DNA from 3 places in the Cupriavidus sp. USMAHM13 genome. Region 1 is predicted to be linked to each of the others. Evidence: predicted binding sites of a transcription regulator. Region 1 holds the regulator's gene; each other region holds the start of a gene.
The links. The regulator sigma-54, encoded in region 1, starts transcription at its own class of promoters, with help from an activator protein. The targets are predictions, from matches to a motif close to TGGCANGNAANCTGCTTT.

Region 1 (3,271 bases):
CCTTCTACATGATCGTCGGCCTGGTGGCGCTGGACGAAGGCGACATCGTGCTCGACGGCCTGCACCTGAGCGGCCTGGCCATCCACGAGCGCGCGCGCATGGGCCTGTCCTACCTGCCGCAGGAGGCCTCGGTGTTCCGCAAGCTCAACGTCGAGGAGAACATCCGCGCGGTGCTGGAGCTGCAGATCGTCGACGGCAAGCCGCTGTCGGCGCAGGAGATCGAGCGCCGCCTGGACGCGCTGCTCGACGACCTGCAGATCGCCCACCTGCGCCAGAATCCCGCGCTGTCTCTGTCGGGCGGCGAGCGCCGGCGCGTGGAAATCGCGCGCGCGCTGGCTTCGGCCCCGCGCTTCATCCTGCTCGACGAACCGTTCGCCGGTGTCGACCCGATCGCGGTGGGCGAGATCCAGCGTATCGTCAGCTTCCTCAAGGCGCGCAACATCGGCGTGCTGATCACCGACCACAATGTGCGCGAGACGCTGGGCATCTGCGACCACGCCTACATCATCAGCGAGGGCGCGGTGCTGGCCGAGGGCCGCCCGCAGGAAATCATCGCCAACGAATCGGTGCGCCGGGTCTACCTGGGCGAGAACTTCCGCATGTGATGCGGTGGCCGCGCCTCGCCGGCGCGGGACCGCGACAAAGCGGCAGGAACGTTAGCAATTTTCGTTCCATCGCGCTGCGGATGGGCATAGAATAGGCCGCATGAAACCTTCGCTTCAGCTCCGCCTTTCCCAGCATCTCGCACTGACGCCACAGCTTCAGCAGTCGATCCGGCTGTTGCAGCTTTCCACGCTCGAACTGCAGCAGGAAGTCGAGCAGGCCCTGATCGAAAACCCTCTGCTCGAGCGCGAAAACGATTGGATCGAGAGCCCGCTGCGGGTGGCCGCCGATGGCAGCATCAACGTGCAGAGCGCACCCGCGCCGGCCCCGGCCGAAGCGCAGGGCAATGGCGAGGCACGCAGCGACGAGGGCGGCGGCGATGAAGAGCGCTTCGGCGACGGCGCCGACGACTACGGCAGCGACTGGAGCCTGGACGACTTCGCGCGTCGCCCCCAGGGCGACGAAGACGAGAAGGCGCCGCTGCAACTGCGCGACGCCGAGCCGACCCTGCGCGAGCACCTGATGGAACAGCTCGCGCCGCTGAAGATCTCGGCGCGCGACAAGGGCCTGGCCATCTTCCTGATCGAGTCGCTCGACGACGACGGCTACCTCAGCGCCACGCTCGAGGAGATCTGCGAAGAGCTGCCCGAAGAGCTGGAGTTCGAGATCGAGGAAGTGCAGGCCATGCTGGCCCTGCTGCAGAGCTTCGATCCACCCGGCGTGGGAGCGCGCAATGCGGCCGAATGCCTGGCGCTGCAGCTGCGGCGGCTGTCGCATCCGCAGCGCGAGCTGGCGCTGGGCATCGTCAACCACCACCTGGAACTGCTGGCCGCGCGCGATTACACGCGCTTGAAGAAGGCGCTGCAGGTGGACGAGACGGCGCTGAAGGCAGCACATGACCTGATCCGCTCGCTGGCACCGTATCCGGGCCACGCCTACAACCGTCCGCAGGCCGACTTCGTCGTGCCCGACGTGTTCGTGCGCAAGAGCGGCAGCGGCTGGATCGCCCAACTCAATCCCGACGTGATGCCGCGCCTGCGCATCAACGACATGTACGCGCAGATCCTGCGCGGCGCCAAGGGCGAATCCGGTGCCGCCGGCCTGCAGCAGAAACTGCAGGAAGCCCGCTGGCTGATCAAGAACATCCAGCAGCGCTTCGACACCATCCTGCGTGTCGCACAGGCCATTGTCGAGCGTCAAAAGAACTTCTTCAGCCACGGTGAAATTGCGATGCGCCCCTTGGTTTTGCGGGAGATTGCCGATACACTGGGATTACACGAGTCAACCATCTCTCGGGTGACGACTAACAAATACATGGCCACCCCCATGGGCACTTTCGAGCTGAAGTACTTCTTCGGCAGCCATGTGTCCACGGAAACGGGCGGCGCTGCTTCATCAACGGCTATCCGAGCCTTGATCAAGCAACTGATAGGAGCCGAAGACCCGAAGAATCCCCTGTCCGACAGCCGAATTGCCGAATTGCTGGGCGATCAGGGCTTCGTCGTGGCGCGCCGGACGGTCGCCAAGTACCGAGAAGCGCTGAAGATCCCGGCAGTCAATCTCCGCAAGTCTTTGTAGCCGAGCCGCATCGCCTGCCTGGTGTGGCTCTTTCAGAAGGAGAAGCGCTATGAACTTCAAGATCAGTGGACACCACCTGGACATCACGCCACCCCTGCGTGAGTACGTGGAAACGAAGCTGGAGCGTATCGTCAGGCATTTCGATCAAGTCATCGGCGTTAGCGTGCTGCTCTCTGTCGACAACCACAAGGAAAAGGACAGGCGTCAGTACGCGGAAATCAATCTGCATCTGAAGGGCAAGGACATCTTCGTCGAGGCGCACCACGAAGACCTGTATGCGGCGATCGACGCACTGGTCGACAAGCTGGACCGTCAGGTCATCCGGTACAAGGACCGCGTGCAGAGCCACGACCGGGAATCCGTGAAGTACCAGATGGCTGCCGCACAGATGCAGCAATAGCCAGAGAAAACAATAAGAACAATCTGCCTGATCTGCCTTGAGGCCGCCCGTCGGCCACCAGCACAAGGGCCAGACCACGAACCGCGCATCAGCGCGGTTTTTTGCTTTTGGCGGACCGGCTCGCGTGCACGCCCCGTACACGCCCTCGTCCGGGGGAGTTCGCAAGTGGCGCGACGCAGTGTATGCTCTCCAATACATGAGTCGCCGCTACCGCCGGGACCGCGGCTTGCGCGCCGCACAAGAAGGCGGGCGGGCTGCTCTATAATGGTCCGATACTCCGCATGCCGGCGCCCGACCGGCGGAGCGAGCGGATATTCCGCCTCTTTGACCCGGCCGGGCGCGCAGCGCACCGGGCCGCTTATCTGGAATCCCTGCGCACCTGCCATGAACCGTTTGGCCAAATTGCTGCCGCCAGGCAACATCACACTCGACGTCAGCGTCACCAGCAAGAAGCGCGTCTTCGAACAGGCCGGACTCCTCTTCGAGAACAACCATGGCGTGGCGCGGGCCACGGTCACCGACAACCTGTTCGCGCGCGAGTCGCTGGGCTCGACCGGGCTGGGCGCGGGCGTGGCCATCCCGCATGGCCGCATCAAGGGCCTGAAGCAACCGCTGGCCGCCTTCATGCGTCTGGCCGAGCCGATCCCATTCGAATCGCCCGACGGCAAGCCGGTGTCGCTGCTGATCTTC
Region 2 (3,271 bases), 890 kb from region 1:
GGCGCCTCCAGCTCGTCGGCCTTGACCGCGACCGGCTTGCCGCTGACGGCGTCGAGGATCTTGTCGCCGTCCTGGATCACCATGCCGGTGCCGGGGGCGTATTGCAGCGAATCGTCCTGCAGCGCCTTGAGGATGGGGCCGGCCTGCGCGGCCGGCGCCTTGGCGAGCGCGGCGATGGCGGCGCTCTTGGCGTCGAAATCGTCCCCTGCCAGCGGCTTGAGGTCGTCCTGCGTCAGCGGCGCGGCGTGCAGCAGCGGCACCGCGAGCAGCAGCGCGGCGGCCAGCGCGGCGCGCAGGCGGGAGGCGGCGGACTGGAATGCGGTTCGGAGCATGATGGTCTGTGGTCGGCGACGGATGGCAGGACGGCCGGCCTCCTCCGGGGGTGTCCGGTGGCGGCCAGGCCGCCATGCGCGGACATGGCGGTACGATCGGAGGGGCCGGCGCGTGGCGCCGCCCTCCTCCCCCGCTTACATCACCTTGTCGGGCTTGCCTTCGTTGCCCGAGATGAACGGGCTCCAGGGCTGGGCGCGGATGGGCTTCGGCGTCTTCCACACCACGCTGAACTGGCCGTCGCCGCGCACCTCGCCGATCATCACCGGCTTGTACAGGTGGTGGTTGTCGCCCATGGTCAGCGTGAAGCCGTCCGGCGCCTTGAAGGTCTGGCCGTACATGGCCGCACGCACCTTGTCCGGATCGGTGCTGCCGGCCTTCTTGACGGCCTGGGCCCACATATGGATGCCGACGTAGGTCGCTTCCATCGGGTCATTGGTCACGCGCTTGTCGCCGCCGGGCAGGTTGTTGGCCTTGACCCAGGCCGCCCATTCCTTGCGGAAGGCATCGTTGGTCGGGTTCTTGACCGACATGAAGTAGTTCCACGCGGCCAGGTGGCCCACCAGCGGCTTGGTGTCGATGCCGCGCAGCTCTTCTTCGCCGACCGAGAAGGCGACCACCGGCACGTCCTTGGCCTTCAGGCCGGCGTTGCCCAGTTCCTTGTAGAAGGGCACGTTGGAGTCGCCGTTGATGGTCGAGATCACCGCGGTCTTGCCGCCCTGCGAGAACTTCTTGATGTTGGCGACGATGGTCTGGTAGTCGCTGTGGCCGAACGGCGTGTAGACCTCCTCGATGTCCGAGTCGGCCACGCCCTTGCTCTTCAGGAAGGCGCGCAGGATCTTGTTGGTGGTGCGCGGATAGACGTAGTCGGTGCCGAGCAGGAAGAAGCGCTTGGCGCCACCACCCTCCTTGCTCATCAGGTATTCGACGGCCGGGATGGCCTGCTGGTTGGGCGCCGCGCCGGTGTAGAAGACGTTCTTCGACATCTCTTCGCCTTCATACTGCACCGGGTAGAACAGCAGCGAGTTCAGTTCCTCGTAGACCGGCAGCACCGACTTGCGCGACACCGAAGTCCAGCAGCCGAAGGTGACCGCCACCTTGTCCTTGCTGATCAGCTGGCGCGCCTTCTCGGCGAACAGCGGCCAGTTCGAGGCCGGGTCCACCACCACCGGTTCGAGCTTGCGGCCCAGCACGCCACCGCTCTTGTTGATCTCATCGATGGTCATCAGCGCGACGTCCTTCAGCGAGGTCTCGGAGATCGCCATCGTGCCGGACAGCGAGTGCAGGATGCCGACCTTGATCGGCTCCTTGCTCTGCGCCAGTGCCAGCGTGCTGGACCCGATCATCGCCGCCGCGGCCACCGCGGTCAGCTTCAGCATATTGCGTCGTTTCATTGCAGCTCCCAGATTGTCGTGTGTTGTGGAACAGCGAACTCCGGGTGCAGGTTCTGCAACTAGCGTGCCAAGGCCATCGCCGCGTGCGGTGGCCCGGCCGGCGCGGCGGCGGGGCGTGGAACGGGCGCCCGTCAGGGCGGCGCACCAACGGCGTGCAGCGACGCTGCGCACCATCGGCGTGCATGAGGCAGAGTGGTGCATGGCGCGCACGGGTGAAGCGCCAGGCATGCCGGCGCCAAGGGCGCAGCGCGGGCGCCGCGCGTGCGGCGTGAACCACGATCGGGCGTAGGTGCGGCGGCCATGCGCCAAGGCGGCGCGCCAGGGGCAACGCGGCCGGCGCGGCAACCAAGAAAAACGGGCCCCGCAGGGCCCGTTGGTCGGAACATCGGAACATCGCGTGCCGCCGGGCGGCACGCGGCGTTCAATGCGCCATCATGTTGACGTTCATGTTGTGCATGATCCACAGCGAGCCTGCCACCACGATCAGCAGGATCAGCGCGGTGAAGGCCAGCACGATCACGTTCCAGCGCTGCTCCGAAGAGCGGTCGAGGTGGAGGAAGTAGACCATGTGGACGAGGATCTGCACCACGGCCAGCGCCAGGATCACCACCAGGATGGTCGACGGGGCGGCCGAGCCGTCCATCACCATCTTGAACGGGATCACGGTCAGGATGACCGCCAGCACGAAGCCGATCACATAGGACTTGACGCTGCCGTGGCTGGCACCGCCAGCGGCATGGCTGCCGTGGCCGGCGGAGACGTTGCTGTGTTCCATTTACATCGCTCCCATCAGGTACACCACGGTGAACACGCCGATCCAGACGATGTCCAGAAAGTGCCAGAACAGCGCGAAGCACGCCAGGCGCTTGTTCATGGTGGGCGTCAGGCCCTTCTTGGCGATCTGGCACATCAGCACGGCCATCCACAGCAGGCCGCTGGCCACGTGCAGGCCGTGGGTGCCGACCAGCGTGAAGAAGGACGACAGGAAGGCGCTGCGCTGCGGGCTGGCACCCTCGGCGATCAGGTGATGGAACTCGTTGATTTCCATGCCGATGAAGGCCGCGCCCAGCAGGAAGGTGATGGCCAGCCAGAACTGCAGGCGGGCCTTCTGGCCGTTGTGCAGGGCCACCATCGCCATGCCCGAGGTCAGGCTCGAGAACAGCAGCAGGAAGGTCTCGACCAGGACGTAGTTCAGTTCGAACAGTTCCTTGCCCGAGGGGCCGCCCGCCACTTCGCCGCGCAGCACCGCGAAAGCGGCGAACAGTCCGGCGAAGATGATGCAGTCGGTCATCAGGTACACCCAGAACCCGAACACCGTGTTACCGGCGGTGTCGTGGTGGGCGTGGTCGTGGTCGTGCGCGTGGTCATGCGCCGCGGGGGCGGCGTGCGCGGGATAACGGTCTAGGACTTGGGTCGACATGTTCAGGCCTGCGACGCGAGACGGTCAAAATGGCGCGCTTCGACGGCTTCGACTTCCTTCGCGGGCACGTAGTAGTCGATGTGGTCGTCGTTGCTGCGGACGATGAAGGAGACGATCATGCCGACCA
Region 3 (3,271 bases), on a different replicon from region 1:
GCAGCGCGAGCAGCAGGCACGCGAGGACTACACGCGCGCCTGCGCCGGCGAGGCCACGCTGCCCGAGCGCGTGCGCCGGCTCGCCGCGCTGCGCGAGGCGGAAGGCTATATGGCACGGGTCGAGCGCGACGGCGAGGATTGGCTGCTGATCGAAGACCACTGCCCGATCTGCGCCGCCGCGCAGACCTGCCAGGGCTTCTGCCGCGCCGAGCTGCAGGTGTTCCGCGAGGTGCTCGGCGCGCAGGCGCGCGTCGAGCGCGAGGAGCATCTGCTGGCCGGCGCGCGGCGCTGCGTCTACCGCGTCAGCGCCGCCGGTGAGGTGCCATGAGCGATGCTGCGAGCGATGCCAGGCGCGGCGCCATGATTTCCGGCGCCTTCAGTACGCCTTGAAGTTCGCGCTGACGCGCTGCTTGAGGTAGTCGCCCGCGCTGATCGGCGGGTACTTGCCGGCCGGTCCCGCGATGATGGCATCGCGGTTGGCCTGGCAGAAGAAGGCGATGCTGTAGCGCGCACCCATGGACTCGTGCGGCGCCGGATTCCTGACGCGGTGGAAGTTGGAAGGCAGCCGGTCGTCGCTCCAGCGCATCAGCATGTCGCCGATATTGCAGGTGATGACGGTCTCGTCGGGTTCGATCGAGGTCCATTGCTGCGCCTCCATCTCCTTGCCCGGGCAGACCTGCAGGCCACCCTGCCCGGTGCGCTGGAACAGCAGCGTCAGGCAGTCGAAGTCGGTGTGGGCGCCGGCGCGCCACAGGCCGAGCTTGTCCTGGTACTCGGGCGGGATCGCATAGTAGTGCAGCAGGCGCAGCGTGCTCTGGTACTCGGGCGAGGCGGGCGCGTGCGCGCGCGTGAAGAAGTCGCTGTCGAAGCCCAGCTTGTCGGCGAAGCACGACAGCACTTTCATGCCTACCTCCCAGCACTGCGCCTCGAAGGCGAGCAGGGTGGACTGGAAGCCGGCCAGGGCTTCCTCGCCCGGCCACAAGCCGTCCATGTGCGGGCGCGTGATCTGGTAGGACTCCTTCTGGTCCGGCGTGCCGGTCGACGGCCGCACCTGGGCCTTGCTCTCCCAGCCGGCATTGAGCGCCTTCTTGAGCGGGTGGCGCGCCTTGACCGCCTCGGGCAGGGCGAAGAAGCGCTCGGTCATGGCGAAGGCCTCGTGCACCCGTGCGAGATCGATGCCGTGGTTGGCGACCTGGAAGAAGCCGACCTCGGTGGCAGCCTGCCAGAGCTGGTCGGCGATCTCGGCCTTGCGGCGCGCGAAGTCGGACAGGTCGATGCGGCGGATCTCGCGCGCATGGGTCTCGGAACCCATGGCACCCATGCGCGACTCCTTGCGCAGCTCGGCGAGGGCCGAGCCCGCCGCTGCCGCGGTCATGGCGTCGGCATCGGCGGTGGCAAGGGAAACGGCGGGGATGGCGGTGGTCTCGTTCATGTGGATTCTCCTGGTACGGGATGAGGATGGCCGGACCGCGCAGCGCCGGCCGACCGGGTACCGGGAGCAGCGTCCCGCCAGCGCGGCCGCATCGCCCCCGGGCCCCGGCGGCGGCGAACACAGTGTTCGCGGCGCGCGGACCGCAAGAGCAATTCCCGGCCTGCCGTCGCATGCCCGGCATGCACACGGCTGGTGAACGCTTCTACTCTTGCCCGGGATCAAGCAGGTTCCGGGCCAGCGCCCGGCGCGCCGTTCGCGCCCATGGCGCGCACCGCCGCGGCGCCACGCCACCTCGCCGGCGCCGCCAGCCGGTGCATGCAGCAGGCGGCCCGCACCAATCCGGCCGGCGGCGCAGCATCCACGCACCATCAGCGCACCATCAGCGCGCCGCCGGCTCGCCGCTTCACCCCATGGCACGGTTCCTGCAAAAACGCTGCAGGAGTAGAAGCGTTCAGCGGCCCCGCCGCCCGGAAATTGCTCCAACGAGGTGCGACGCCGCCACCCGCCGCCGCGCGACCCCGCGCATGCCATGCCGCTTCCGGCGGCCGCACCGGTGACCGACCGTCATTCGCCACGAGGGCAAGGACCACCATGCAACGACGCTCCCTGTTACGCGCCGCCGGCGCGACCGCCCTGCTAGCCGCCACGCCGTTCGTGCGTGCCACCGGCTCGCAGCAGAAGTTCAAGTTCAACCTGGGCTGGAAGGTGGAAGCCTCCGGCGCCGGCTTCCTGCTCGCGCAGCAGCGCGGCTACTACAAGGCAGCCGGCCTGGACCTCACCATCGATACCGGCAACGGCTCGTCCTCGGCCATCAGCCTGGTGGCCGGGGGCGCCTACGACTGCGCCTCGGCCGACCTGGCCAGCATGATCGAGTTCAACGTCAACAACCCGTCCGCCGCCCTCAAGGCGGTGGCGATCCAGTACGACCTGAACCCCAACGCCATCCTGGTGCGCAAGGGCGGCCCCATCGCCCGCCCGGCCGACCTGGCCGGCAAGCGCATCCTGGGCCAGCCCTTCAATGCCTCGCGCAAGCTGTTCCCGGTGTTCGCCAAGGCGCAGGGCTTCGACGCGGCCGGGGTGCAGTGGGAAAACGTCGCGCCGGACCTCGGCGACACGCGCTTCGCCAAGGGCGACTTCGACGCCGCCGCCTACTTCTTCTTCACCGGCCTGCTCAATCTCAAGGCGCGCGGCATGGGCCCCGAACACCTGACCGTGTTCCGCTTCTCCGACTACGGCATGAAGTCCTACGGCAACGGCCTGGTGGCCAACCGCCGCGCCATGGCCGAGCCGGAGGTCCTGCGCGCCTTCGTCAAGGCGTCCACGCGCGGCTGGCTCGATGCCATCGCCGATCCCAAGGCCGGCGCCGCCGCCGTCAAGGCGCGCGAGCCGCTGGCCGACGAGACGCTCGAACTGGAGCGCCTGCGCCTGATCGTCGACGGCACCATGAAGACCCCCGACACGCGGCGCGACGGCTGGGGCGCGGCCACCACCGCGCGCCTGCAGGCCACCCTAGACGAGACTGCCGGCGCCTTCGGCCTGAAGTCGGCGCCGGCCCCGGCCGACATCTGGAGCGAGCAGTTCCTGCCCGCCGCGGCCGAGCGCCGCCTCAAGGCCTGAGGGAGGGACACGCCATGGCCCTTCCCATCCTCGACCTCACCGATGCCCTCGCGCCGGGCGCGCCGCGCAGCGCCGAGGTGGCGCGCCAGCTGCGCGCGGCCGCCATGTCCAGCGGCTTCTTCTACGTGCGCCAGCACGGCGTCGATGCCGCCCAGGTGGCGCGGCAGTTCGCCCTCGCCGAGCAACTGCTCGACCTGCCCGCCGCCACCCGCGCGGCGCTGG

Region 2: a site for sigma-54 is predicted at 1,777-1,794, ahead of urtA (urea ABC transporter substrate-binding protein). Genes of this name have one in related genera too.
Region 3: a site for sigma-54 is predicted at 1,652-1,669, ahead of BKK81_RS27350 (isopenicillin N synthase family dioxygenase). Genes of this name have one in related genera too.

The regions. Positions count from the first base shown of each region.
Region 1 covers NZ_CP017751.1:948,370-951,640, reverse strand. The annotation lists gene lptB (LPS export ABC transporter ATP-binding protein) at 1-605, shown strand, start outside; gene BKK81_RS04310 (RNA polymerase factor sigma-54) at 706-2,181, shown strand; gene hpf (ribosome hibernation-promoting factor, HPF/YfiA family) at 2,231-2,581, shown strand; gene ptsN (PTS IIA-like nitrogen regulatory protein PtsN) at 2,966-3,271, shown strand, end outside.
Region 2 covers NZ_CP017751.1:1,841,135-1,844,405, reverse strand. The annotation lists gene urtB (urea ABC transporter permease subunit UrtB) at 1-332, opposite strand, end outside; gene urtA (urea ABC transporter substrate-binding protein) at 468-1,724, opposite strand; gene BKK81_RS08110 (cytochrome o ubiquinol oxidase subunit IV) at 2,146-2,499, opposite strand; gene cyoC (cytochrome o ubiquinol oxidase subunit III) at 2,500-3,144, opposite strand; gene cyoB (cytochrome o ubiquinol oxidase subunit I) at 3,147-3,271, opposite strand, start outside.
Region 3 covers NZ_CP017752.1:2,056,008-2,059,278, reverse strand. The annotation lists gene BKK81_RS27355 (helix-turn-helix transcriptional regulator) at 1-328, shown strand, start outside; gene BKK81_RS27350 (isopenicillin N synthase family dioxygenase) at 377-1,375, opposite strand; gene BKK81_RS27345 (ABC transporter substrate-binding protein) at 2,024-3,049, shown strand; gene BKK81_RS27340 (isopenicillin N synthase family dioxygenase) at 3,064-3,271, shown strand, end outside.